Regions from separate parts of the Kaistia sp. SLG-1 genome, predicted to be linked through region 1. Evidence: predicted binding sites of a transcription regulator. Region 1 holds the regulator's gene; the other holds the start of a gene.
What was found. The regulator LexA, encoded in region 1, represses DNA repair genes until DNA is damaged. The targets are predictions, from matches to a motif close to TGTTCNNNNTGTGTTCNG.
Positions count from the first base shown of each region.

Region 2: AC6HZP_RS17080 (ATP-dependent helicase) is a predicted target of LexA. The motif match lies at 1,949-1,966, and genes of this name have one in related genera.

Region 1 covers NZ_AP048544.1:3,045,758-3,052,175, forward strand. Annotated here, with positions in the region: gene AC6HZP_RS13805 (MBL fold metallo-hydrolase) at 96-1,235, opposite strand; gene AC6HZP_RS13810 (TetR/AcrR family transcriptional regulator) at 1,276-1,821, opposite strand; gene AC6HZP_RS13815 (SDR family NAD(P)-dependent oxidoreductase) at 2,120-2,944, shown strand; gene AC6HZP_RS13820 (SDR family NAD(P)-dependent oxidoreductase) at 3,025-3,777, shown strand; gene lexA (transcriptional repressor LexA) at 4,004-4,708, shown strand; gene AC6HZP_RS13830 (ComEC/Rec2 family competence protein) at 4,702-6,418, opposite strand, start outside.
Region 2 covers NZ_AP048544.1:3,712,833-3,719,250, reverse strand. Annotated here, with positions in the region: gene AC6HZP_RS17080 (ATP-dependent helicase) at 1-1,916, opposite strand, end outside; gene AC6HZP_RS17075 (zinc-binding dehydrogenase) at 2,105-3,088, shown strand; gene AC6HZP_RS17070 (FAD-binding oxidoreductase) at 3,262-4,683, shown strand; gene AC6HZP_RS17065 (AsmA family protein) at 4,688-6,418, shown strand, end outside.

The DNA.
Region 1 (6,418 bases):
CCGGCGCCCTTCAGCTACATCGAGTCTCGGGGAGACGCGCAGGCGATCCCCCTCTCCCGCGAGCGGGAGAGGGTTGGGGTGAGGGTCCCGGAGGCTTACGCGCAGGCGGCCGGCGCGATGCGTTCCTTCGGATCGCCGTTCCGCGTCGCATGGATCGGCGCCTTGGACGCATCGCTCCAGCGCGTATCCGGCCACCAGCGCTCGGTCGGGGCGAAGGGCGCGGCGACCGTCTGCCCCGGCGGCGGCAGGATGACCTTGACCGATTGGCATTGGGCAGCCCGCAGAAGCCGCTCCGCCGGTTCCGTCCAGCTGTGATGCGCCAGCTTGAACAGGCCCCAGTGCACCGGCAGCATGACCTTGCCGCGCACGGCGAGATGGGCGTCGACCGCCAGCTCCGGGCCGAGATGCCAGTCCGGCCAGGTCTCGTCATACTGGCCGGCGTCGATCAGCGTCAGGTCGAACGGCCCCAGCCTCTCGCCGATCTCGGCGAACTGGCTCTGCCAGCCCGTATCGCCCGAATACCAGACGCGATGCTTCGCGCCGGCGATGGCAAAGCCGGCCCAGAGCGTGTTCGACGCGAAGGGCGAGACCCGGCCCGAACCATGCCGCGCGGGCGTCGCCGTCACCGTGATGCCGTCGATTTTGGCCGGCTCCCACCAGTCGATCTCGACGATCCGCTCCGGCGCAATGCCCCAGCGGCGCAGATGCGCGCCGACGCCCAAGGGAACGACGAACCGCGCCGTCATGTTCTTCATGGCGAGGATCGCCGGATAGTCGAGATGATCGTAGTGATCATGCGAGATCAGCACGAGGTCGACCTGGCGCAGGAGATCGGCCGACGGCCCGACATCGAAGAAACGCTTCGGCCCGATGAAGGGGACCGGCGACACGCGCTCGCCGAGGATCGGATCGATCAGGATCTTCTTGCCGTCGAGGGCGAGCAGCATAGAGGAATGGCCGAACCAGGTGATCGCGAACGGCGCGTCCTCGACCGGCACGATCGGCGGCGCCTGGAACGCCCGCGCCGGCGCCGCGTCGGACGTATAACGGAATTCCCGCACCAGGCCGCGCATCGTATCGGTCCAGACGGCCTCGGGATGCCAGAACTTGCCCTTATCGTATTGCTGCGACGTCTCGTACGAGCCCGGCTTGCCGCCGAACACGGCATAGGCGCGGGTGAACCCCGCCCCCAGCAACGTCATCAGGACGACAGCCGCCACGAGTGCATAGATCACGCGCCACCTCCGCATGCGTCGCTCACGAGGGTTGCGTCGTTCACGAGGCGGCGACGGCATCGCAAAGCCGGACGATCATGTTGCAGAGGATCTCGCGATCGTCCGCCAATTCCTTGAAGCCCCGGATCGCGGCGACCATCATCTGGCCCGTCAGATCCGGCTCCGCCCTGCCCGCGTCGACGAGAACTTCCGAGACCATCCGCCCGAACACGATGTGGCTGCGCCGCACCGGCTCGAAGCTGATGTCGAACATGTCCCTGGCGTCCGGGTTGGCCCGGACCAGGTCGAAGCCTTCCAGCGCCCAGGACAGGCAGACATGCCGGAGCTTTGACGCCAGGTCCGGCTCACGCGGGATTTCCTCGGCGAGCTGCGCCAGCTTTCGCGAGACGATGAGATCGATGACCGCGCCGAAGACGTCCCGCTTCTGCAGGAAGCTCGCATAGAGCGTCGGCCGCGAAATGCCGGCGGCGGCGGCGATGTCGCTCATGGTGGTGCGCGCCAGGCCATAGCGGATGAACACCTCGCTCGCGGCCTCGGCAATCTGCTGACGCCGGTCGGCATCGGATCGGGTCTTGGTTTCGGTCATGGATTTTACATATCAACAAAAATTGTAAATTACAATAGGTAGCGGTCGGGGCTGCCGGATCGCCCATGGGTTGAGTCCCGAGCGCCGGTGGTCCGGGCCGGCTGTCCGAGGCCCGGCTCGCCGATCGTGCCGAAAGAGCCCGCGAACCGCGCGAATCGAGCCGGGAAATCGCATCGCGACACACCGGTGATCGACCATCCGCGCATCCCGCTGATCGCCTCGTGATTTGACAAAAATACCAAAAACGTTAAATCGTAAAGGCGATCCCCACCCCTTCAACATCGCTTCGAGGCTCGTCATGACGACTTCCAAGGTTTGGTTCATCACCGGCGCGAGCCGCGGCTTCGGGCGCATCTGGGTCGAGGCGGCGCTTGCCCGCGGCGACAGTGTCGCGGCGGCCGTGCGCAAGACTGCCGCCCTCGACGATCTGGCGCGGCAATATCCCGACACGCTCCAGGTGCTGTCGCTCGACGTCACCGACCGTGACGGCGTCGCCCGGGCCGTCGCCGAGGCGGCGGCGCGCTTCGGCCGCCTCGACGTCGTGCTCAACAATGCCGGCCATGGCTGCATGGGCGCGGTCGAGGAAGTCGCCGCGGAAGACGTCCGCGCCACCTTCGAGACCAACGTCTTCGGCTCGCTCTGGGTGATCCAGGCGGCGCTGCCGCTGCTGCGCGCGCAGGGCTTCGGCCACATCCTGCAGATGTCGAGCGTGGCGGGCGTCGTCGCCCTGCCGACGGCCGGCATCTATGAAGGCGCCAAGTTCGCGGTCGAGGGCATCGTCGAGGCGCTCGCCGGCGAAGTCGAACGGTTCGGCATCAAGGTGACCCTGATCGAGCCGGCCGGCTACGCCACCAGCTTCCTCGAGGGCCCGACGATGAAGCAGGCGACGGAGATCCCCGCCTACAATGTCGTCCGCGAGGAGCTCGCCGAGCGCCTCACCGCCGACCAGCTCGGCGATCCCCGCGCCACGGTGCCGGCGATCCTGAAGCTCGTCGATTCCGACAAGCCGCCGCTCCGGCTGATCCTCGGCGACCTGCTGCCGCTGGTCAAAGACATCTACGCCGACCGCATCCGCACCTGGGAGTCCTGGGAAGACGTCTCCAAGGCGGCGCTCCGCCTCTGATCCGCTTCGTCGCGGCCCGGACTCCTCCCGTCCGGGCCGCGAGCCGCCGATCCTCTCCAACCATGCATGAGTGCCAGACCATGACGCAGTCCGCAGGCCGGTTCACGGGCCAGACGATCATCGTGACCGGAGCCGGCGCCGGCATCGGCCGCGCCACGGCGCTTCGCCTCGCCGCCGAAGGCGCGCGGGTCCTCGCCGCCGACATCTCGGCCGACAACCTCGAAAGCCTGGCGCAACAGGCGCCGGCCGGAAGCGTCGTCGCCGTGGTCGGTGACCTGACCGAGCAGTCCTTCATCGACACCCTCGCCGCCGCCAGCGACGGCAGGATCGACGGCGTGGCGAACATTGCCGGCATCACTGACGGCTGGCTGCCGCCGGCCGAGATGGACGACGCCACCTGGCACAAGGTGTTCGAATTGAACCTGACGGCGCCGATGCGGCTCGCCCGCGCGGTGCTGCCGCAGATGCTCGCCCGCGGCAAAGGCAATTTCGCCTTCGTCTCGTCCGAGGCCAGTTTCCGCTCGTCGCTGTCGGGCGTCGCCTATACCAGCTCGAAGCACGGCCTGAACGGCCTGGCGAAATCGATCGCCTTCTACTACGGCACCAAGGGCATCCGCTCCAACGTCGTCGCGCCGGGCGGCGTCAAGACGGGCATGGATACGCGGTTCCGTTCGGACTATGCCAAGGAGATCACGGCCCCGATCCTTGAGACCGCGCCGCCGTCGGTGGAGCCCGACATCATCGTCCACTCCATCCTCTGGCTTCTCTCGGACGACTCGCCGAACATCAACGGCGTCATCCTGCCCTGCGACGGCGGCTGGACGACGATGTAGTCGGGATCCCGGCCGCCCACGCTCAAACCGGAGCCCCGGTTCTCGATGCCGGAGGCGGACGACGATCGCCCGCCTTCGTCCCGCGATCGCGCGTCCAGCGCCGCCCAGCGATCGCGCTCCTGCCGCGCTGCCTTGCGGAACGCATGGGGAACAGTTATTCTGTTCGCGTTTTGTACCTTGACGATTCTGTCGTCCCCCTTGGCAAGGCCCGCAGCGCGAGATCACCATGCTCACTCGGAAGCAGTATGAACTTCTCCTGTTCATCAACGAGCGACTGAAGGAAGCAGGCGTCCCTCCCTCTTTCGATGAAATGAAGGACGCGCTCGACCTGCGCTCCAAGTCCGGCATCCATCGCCTGATCAAGGCGCTGGAGGAACGTGGCTTCATCCGCCGCCTGCCCAACCGGGCCCGCGCGCTGGAGGTCGTCCGCCTCCCCGAGACGATGACGCCGACCCTGGCGCGGCCGAAGAAGCAGGCCTTCTCGCCGAGCGTGATCGAGGGCAGCCTCGGCCGGGTCCGCCCGGTCGAAGAAATGCCGGATCTCGCACAGCCCGTCATTATCCCGGTGATGGGCCGCATCGCCGCCGGCGTGCCGATCTCGGCCATCCAGACGCAGAGCCATTCGATCTCCGTTCCGCCGGAAATGCTGCGCGCCGGCGAGCATTTCGCGCTCGAAGTGCGCGGCGATTCGATGATCGAGGCCGGCATCCTCGACGGCGACACCGTGCTCATCCGCAAGAGCGACAATGCCGATTCCGGCGACATCGTCGTCGCGCTGGTCGACGAGGAAGAGGCGACGCTGAAGCGGCTCCGCCGCAAGGGCGCGTCGATCGCGCTCGAAGCCGCCAACCCGGCCTATGAGACGCGCATCTTCGGACCCGACCGGGTCCGCATTCAGGGCAAGCTGGTCGGCTTGCTCCGCACCTACTGATCGTCCGGCCCCGGCTCGTAGCGCGGCATCCACGGCCGGCGCACCGGGGCATAGGCGGTCAGGACCTCGAAGCGGTCGGCAAGCTGGATCGGACGCAGTCCGGCTTCGGATTGCGTCTCGACGTTTGTCGGCGGGAGGATGTCTTCATCCTCGGCACTGCGCTCGATTTCGGCATCGCGCTCCTGGAAAGCGTTCTCTTTGGCATCGCCCTGGTCGGCAGAGCGCCGCTCGGGATCGCGCGCTTCGGCAGTGCGCTCTCGAGCCAGGCGCTCTCGTGCATAGCGCTCCGGCGGAGCGGCCTGGGGGACATTGGACAATTCGGTTTGGGCCGGCGCGGACAGGACAGGGACGGGTTCCGCCGCTCCAAGCCGGGAAGCCCCCTCGCCTGCACTCGCCAAAGCCTCGTGATCAACGCGCCCCAACGCAATGACTGACCTTTGCCGGTCGGGAGGCAGCGTGCCCGGCGCGGCTCCGGCTTCGGTTCCAGACGCCTCGGCAGCGGCAAGATCCCCGACATCCGTCGCGTCGGCGGCGCGGCTCTCCGTTTCATCGTCCCGAGCTGGCGGCAGAGCCGTCCCGCCGCCGGGGATGACCGCCTCGGCGGTCACGGAGGCCGCCGCCGTATTGGACGTGCGCGGATCGGCGGGAAGGTATCCGTCAGCTGGGGCGATCGGAGCATTCGACGCGATTGGCTCGTCCGGGGCGGTCGGGCCGTTCGGGGCGGTAGCCTTGGCCGGCTCCGCCGGGGCGGCCGGATCGGCCAGCCCCTCCATCGAATCGGCTAAAATCCCCTCGCGCTGGATCAGGGCGATCGAGCCGGCGCGGCGGAGCGCATGCCGGTCGAGGACGGCCGTGTGCAGGCCGCAGCTTGCCGGCACTGCGAGCGGGCTGACGATCAGCACCGCGCGGCGGCAATCCTCTTCAAACGCGGAGCGGTCGAGCGCCAGCGCCACCAGGCCGCCATCCGGCAGCCGGCCGACGCAGCCGGAGGCGTCGCATCCGCCGGCCTGCACGACGCCGGGAAGCGCCGCGTCGCGCGGATCGCCGTCCGAGCGCAGCCAGATATCGGTGACGAAGCGGTCCTGCTTGCGGGCGACGATCGAATGGCGGCCGTCCTCGCCGCGCAGCGCGATCTGGCGGCCGTCGGCGCTGACGAGCAGGCCTGGCCGCGCCGGATAGAGCGCCAGGGCGGCGCCGAGGACCATCGGCGCCAGCCCGGCGAGCCGCCAGCGCTCGCGCCAGAGCGCCAGCCAGGCGAAGCCGGCGATGAAGATGAGAAGGGCCGTGGCGCTCGGCATGGCGGCGCCGCCCGATTGCCCGGACCATTCGCTGACCTTGGCGGCGACGACGAGCATGCCGTCGATGCCCCAGCCGACGATGGCGAGCGGCGGCGCTTCCAGCCCGAACGGCATGAGGAGCACGGCGATCAGCGCCGCCGGCATGACGAGGAAATCGGTCAGCGGCATCGCCGCGACATTGGCGAGGATCGAGAGCGGCGCCATGCGCTGGAAGTGATAGAGCGCGAAGGGCGTCGTCCCGAGCCCGCCGAGGAGCGAGGTCACCACCATGCCGCCGCCGAATAGCAGCAGTCGCCGCGAGAGGAGCGCGGCGCGGCCTCGCGGCAGCGTTGCGTTCGTCGCCAGGCGCCGCCGATGCCGCTCGGCCATGAGCTCGAAGCCGGCGACGAGCGCCACGGTGGCGGCGAACGAC
Region 2 (6,418 bases), 670 kb from region 1:
TTCGAGGAGAACCAGATCATGGCGCGCTTCTTGGCGCGGGTGATGCCGACATAGGCGAGGCGGCGTTCCTCCTCTAGGCCGGCGCGGCCGCTCTCGTCGAGCGAGCGCTGGTGCGGGAACAGCCCTTCCTCCCAGCCCGGCAGGAAGACGGTCTCGAATTCGAGGCCCTTGGCCGAATGCAGCGTCATGATCGAGACCGCGTCCTGGTTCTCGGCGCGGTCGGTGTCCATGACGAGGGCGATATGCTCGAGGAAGCCGCCGAGCGACTCGAACTCCTCCATCGAGCGGATCAGTTCCTTGAGGTTTTCCAGCCGGCCCGGTGCGTCGGCGGACCGGTCCTGCTGCCACATCTCGGTGTAGCCGCTCTCCTCCAGGATCATCTCGGCCAGCTCGCCATGCTTCATCTGGTCGAGCTTCGAGCGCCAGAGCGCGAACGAGGCGAGGAGATCGCGCAGCGCCGTGCGCGTCTTGGACGACTTGATCTCCTCGGTCTGGATCAGCTCGTCGGTCGCCTGGAGGATCGGGATGTTGCGGGCCCGCGCATGGTCGTGCAGCAGCCGGACCGTCGTCTCGCCGATGCCGCGCTTCGGCACGTTGACGATGCGCTCGAAGGCGAGGTCGTCGGCCGGCTGCGCGACGACGCGCAGATAGGCGAGCGCGTCGCGGATTTCCTGCCGCTCGTAGAAGCGCGGGCCGCCGATGACGCGGTAGTTGAGGCCGATCGTGACGAAGCGCTCTTCGAAGGAGCGCATCTGGAACGAGGCGCGCACCAGGATCGCCATGTCGTTGAGCTTGTGGCCATGGCGCTGCAGGCTCTCGATCTCCTCACCGACGGCGCGGGCCTCTTCCTCCGAATCCCAGGCAGAGGCGACGCGGACGCGGGCGGCGTCCGGGTCGGTCGCGTCGGTGAACAGCGTCTTGCCGAGCCGGCCCTCATTGTGGGTGATGAGGTGCGAGGCAGCGCCGAGGATGTGCGAGGTCGAGCGGTAGTTGCGCTCGAGCTTGATGACGACGGCGCCCGGAAAATCCTTCTCGAAGCGCAGGATGTTGTCGACCTCGGCGCCGCGCCAGCCATAGATCGACTGGTCGTCGTCGCCGACGCAGCAGATGTTCTTGCGGCCCTGCGCCAGCAGGCGCAACCAGAGATACTGCGCGACGTTGGTGTCCTGGTACTCGTCGACCAGCATGTAGTGGAAGCGCTGGTGATAATCTTTGAGCACGTCCGGATGTTCGCGGAACAGGCGCAGGTTTTCCAGAAGCAGGTCGCCGAAGTCGCAGGCGTTCAGCGTCTTCAGGCGTGCCTGGTAGTCCCGGTAGAGCTTGATGCCGCGCCCGTCCGCGAAGGAGCCGCCATCGCCCGGCGGCACGTCGGCAGGCGTCAGGCCGCGGTTCTTCCAGCTGTCGATCAGATTGGCGAGCTGCCGTGCCGGCCAGCGCTTCTCGTCGATGTTCTCGGCCTGGATCACCTGCTTCATCAGGCGGATCTGGTCGTCGGTGTCGAGAATGGTGAAGTCGGAGCGCAGGCCGACCAGCTCGGCATGGCGACGCAGGATCTTGACGCCGATCGAGTGGAAGGTGCCGAGCCAGTTCATGCCCTCGACCGAGGGGCCGATCAGCTCGCCGATGCGGTGGCGCATCTCGCGCGCCGCCTTGTTGGTGAAGGTGACGGCCAGGATCTGGCTCGGATAGGCCTTCTGCGTCGCCAGCAGATGGGCGATCCGTGTCGTCAGCACGCGCGTCTTGCCGGTGCCGGCGCCGGCGAGCACGAGGACCGGCCCTTCCGTCGTCTCGACCGCGAGGCGCTGCTCGGGATTGAGGCGCGCGACGTAGTCGGGGGCGGCAGCCCGGCCGAGCGCGCGCGCAGCGATGCCGCCGGGGCGCGGGGCGGGGGCGGAACTGTCGAAGGGAACGGTCATCTGCGGGGCGGTCGATTCGAAGAACGGGACATGAGAACAAATATGGACCGCGGCGGCCGTCCATGCCAGCTTTCCTACAGAAACAGGACCTGCCTGTCCAAGCGAAGCCGCCTTCGTCCCGCCCTGTATCGGGCGGCTGCGGCAGCTTTCCGGCACTGACAAGGGCAGGCGATCAGGGAGTTTTTATCATGCGAGCGGCCCTCTATGAGCGTTTCGGCGATCCCGCCGATGTCCTTCAGTCCGGCGAGCGTCCGGTTCCCGAGCCCGGACCGGGTGAGATCCGGGTCCGCATGGTGCTGTCGCCGATCCACAATCACGATCTCTGGACCATTCGTGGCACCTATGGCCACAGGCCGGATCTGCCGGCGATCGGCGGCAGCGAGGCGCTCGGCATCGTCGATGCGCGCGGCCCGGACGTCACGGCGCCGGTGGTCGGCCAGCGCATCGTTGTCAGCGGTGTTCGCGGCGCGTGGAGCGATTATTTCGTCGCGCCGGCGATCCGCGCCGTGCCCCTGCCGAATGCGATTGGCGACGACACCGGCTGCCAGCTGCTCTCGATGCCGTTGAGTTCGCTGATGCTGCTGGAAGACCTCGGGATCGCTAGCGGCGAGTGGATGATCCTGAACGCTGCCAATGGCGCCGTCGGCCGCATCGTCGCCATGGTTGCCAAGGCGCGCGGCATCCATGTCATCAGCCTCGTCCGGCGCGATGCGGGCCTCGCCGAGCTGACGGCGCTCGACATCGGCAACGCCGTCTCGACCGAGACGCCGGGCTGGGAAGAGCGCGTCCGGTCCATCGCCGGCGACGCGCCGATCGTGCGGGCCGTCGATTCCGTCGGCGGCAAGGATGGCGGGCGTCTGACAAGCCTGCTGGCCGATCGCGGCCTGCTGATGTCGTTCGGCGCCATGTCGAACGAGCCGCTGGTGATCCCCTCCGGCGACCTCATCTTCCGCGATGTCTCGGTCAAGGGCTTCTGGGGCGCCCGCCGCTCGGCGGCGACCGGCCGTGAGGAGATGGTGCGGTTGATCGGCGAGCTCGTCAGCTTGGCCGCGTCGGGGCAACTGCGGCTCGGCATCGACCAGCGCTTCGGCCTCGCCAATCCGGCAGGGGCCGCCGCGGCGAGCGCCCGGCCGGGCCGGACGGGCAAGATCGCGCTCAGCGGTTCGGTATGACCGACCCGCTGGTCGGCCGTTCCTTGCGGGTGTAAACCGGCCTGCGAAAGCCACCGAATTCGGCGGTGAGGCCCGGCAAAAGCGTCAGGAAGTCTTTGGCGCGGCAGCAGGGTTTTGATAGGTTGCGCCCGACATGGCTTGCGGGCCAAGAACCCGTTGGGAGGCTTTTTAGTATGACAGTTTCGGCGCTGCGCAACGAGGATGCGCGTGACGAAGTGGCGTTGGCCACGGCCCTCGAGATCCTGCAGGAGCGCTTCGGTCCGCGCTTTACGCGCGGGCTGGAGATCCGGCGCCAGCACGCCAACACGACGACCTGGCTGCCGAACGAACCGGCGGACGCCGTCGTGTTCGCCGTGTCGACGGAAGAAGTCTCCGACATCGTCAAGATCTGCGCCGCGCATCGCGTTCCGGTCATCCCGTTCGGCACCGGCACCTCGCTCGAGGGCCATGTCAACGCGCCGAAGGGCGGCGTGTCGATCGATCTGTCGCAGATGAACCGGATCGTCGCGGTGCATGCCGAGGATCTCGACTGCACGGTCGAGGCGGGCGTGACGCGGATCCAGCTCAACAACCACATCCGCGATCAGGGTCTGTTCTTCCCGATCGATCCCGGCGCCGACGCCAGCCTTGGCGGCATGGCGGCGACGCGCGCCTCCGGCACCAATGCCGTGCGCTACGGCACGATGCGCGAAAACGTCGTCCGCCTGACGGCCGTCATGGCCGACGGCTCGATCGTCCGCACCGGCAGCCGCGCCAAGAAGAGCTCGGCCGGCTACGACCTGACGCGGCTTCTGGTCGGCTCGGAAGGCACGCTCGGCATCATCACCGAGGTCACGGTGCGCCTGCACGGCCTGCCGGAATCGGTCGCGGCGGGCGTCTGCTCGTTCCCGACGGTCGAGGATGCCTGCAACGCGGCGATCCTGACGATCCAGAGCGGCATCCCGATCGCCCGCGTCGAACTCGGCGACGCGATGATGATCCGCGCCACCAACGAGTTCGCCAAGCTCGGCCTGCCCGAGACGCCGCACCTGTTCCTCGAGTTCCACGGCTCGCCGGCCTCCGTCGCCGAGCAGGCGGAGCAGTTCGCCGCGATCGCGCAGGAGTTCGGCGGCGGCGAGTTTGCCTCGGCGACCCGCCCCGAGGATCGTACCAAGCTCTGGCAGGCGCGGCACGATTCCTATTTCGCCGTGAAGGGCCTTCGTCCCGGCGACAACATCCAGAGCGTTTCGACCGACGTCTGCGTGCCGATCTCGAAGCTGGCCGAATGCGTCGCCGAGACCAGCGCCGATATCGCGGCCAACGGCTTGATCGGGCCTGTCGTCGGTCATGTCGGCGACGGCAATTTCCATACCCAGCTCCTGATCGACATCACCAATCCGGAAGAGATCGCCAAGGCCGAAGCCGTGATCAGCCGGATGAACGAGCGGGCCATCGCGCTGGACGGCACCTGCACCGGCGAGCATGGCGTCGGCCAGGGCAAGCGCAAATATCTGATCAAGGAGCATGGTCACGGGCTCGATGTGATGCGCATGATCAAGGCGACGCTCGATCCGCTCGGCATCCTGAACCCGGGCAAGATCCTGCCGGACGCATGACGACATCGGAGCCGGGGCCGGCAAGGCGGAGGTTGATCTGAACAGGCTGTACCTGATCATCGGGGGCATCATCATCGCCGTGCTGTTTTCGGCGCTGGTGATCCCTTGGTTCGTCGACTGGAACGCCTTTCGCTCGACCTTCGAGCGGGAGGCGGAGAAGATCCTCGGCCAGCCGGTCACCGTCGCCGGCACCGCCAACGCGTCGCTCCTGCCGATGCCGTCGCTCGTCTTCACCGACGTGCGTGTCGGCGGTACGCCCGACAAGCCGATGATGAAGGTCGACCGGTTCGCCGTCCGGATCGAGCTGATCCCCCTGATTTCGGGCACGTTCAAGGTCGTCGACATGGCGATCACCCGGCCACGCCTGCAGGTCACCGTCGCCGCCGACGGCACGCCCGACTGGCTCCGCCGCTCCGAGGCCTCGAAGGCCCTCAATCCCGACGCCGTGACGCTGGAAAAGGTCGATGTCTCCGACGGCTCGATCGATTATCGCGACGAGCGCACGGGCCGGTCGCTGTCGCTGACCGGCATCAACGCCGCCGTCGACGCGCGCTCGCTGACGGGTCCCTGGAAGATCGAGGGCGGCCTGGTCGCGGAGGGCGTGCCGACGACCTTCCGCGTCGCCACCGGCCGCCGCGACGCGGACGGTTCGATCCGGGTCAAGGTCGAGGCCAATCCGGCCACCGTCCCGGTCGCCTTCTCGGCCGAAGGGCCGCTCAAGACCGACGAGCAAGGCCTGAACTGGTCGGGCGGTTTCTCGTTGCTGCATGTCGCCGACGATGACGGCGGGCGGAAGAAGACGCCGAGCTGGCGCGCCTCCGGCAGCTTCGATCTGCGGCCGGAGCAATTGCGGTTGCCGGCGATCACCCTGTCGCAGGGGCCCGAGGATCGGCCCTACAGTCTGACGGGCGCCGCCACGGTCGATCTCGGCAAGGCGATGCGCTTCGACGCGACCCTCAAGGCGCGGCAGCTGGATCTCGATCGCTCCATCGGCAAGGGGCCGAACGAGCCCGCCAATGTCGACATGGCCTCGAAGGCGGTCGTCTCGGCGCTGTCGGACCTGCCGGTCCCGTCGATCCCCGGCCGCATCGGTTTCGATATTCCGGGCATCGTCATCGGCGGCTCGGTGATCCAGAACCTCCGCTTCGACGCGGTTACCGCGCAGACCGGCTGGAAGATCGAGGAGCTCGGCGCCGACCTTCCGGGCCGGACGCGTCTCGCCGCCGACGGCATCGTCACGACGTCGCCCGAGGCGAGCTTCGACGGCGCGGTGCGGCTGATCTCGGAGCAGCCGTCGATCTTCGCGGCCTGGTGGCGGGGCGGCAAGATGGCGTCCCGGCCGCAGCTGCAGCCCTTCGACATGTCGGGCCAGCTGCATCTGGCGCCTGGCGCCATCCAGGTCACGGGCATGGCGGCGCGCATGCGCGATTCCAGCGTTCGCGGCAGCCTCGGCTGGCAGGAGGCGAGCGGCGACGGCCGCCGCAATCTCTCCGTCGAGCTCAAGGCCAACCGGCTCGATTTCGACCAGCTGACCTCGCTCGGCGAATTGTTCGTCGGCCAGAGCCTCAGCGATACCGACAGCATCGCCGACGGCTTCCAGGTCAAGATTTCGACCGGCGAGCTCGAGGTTGGCGACATGCTGCTGGAGCAGGTCACCGCCGATGGCAGCTTCGCCAATGGCGTGCTGGAGGCGAACCGTCTTTCGATCGGCAACCTCGCCGGCGCGGCGATCACA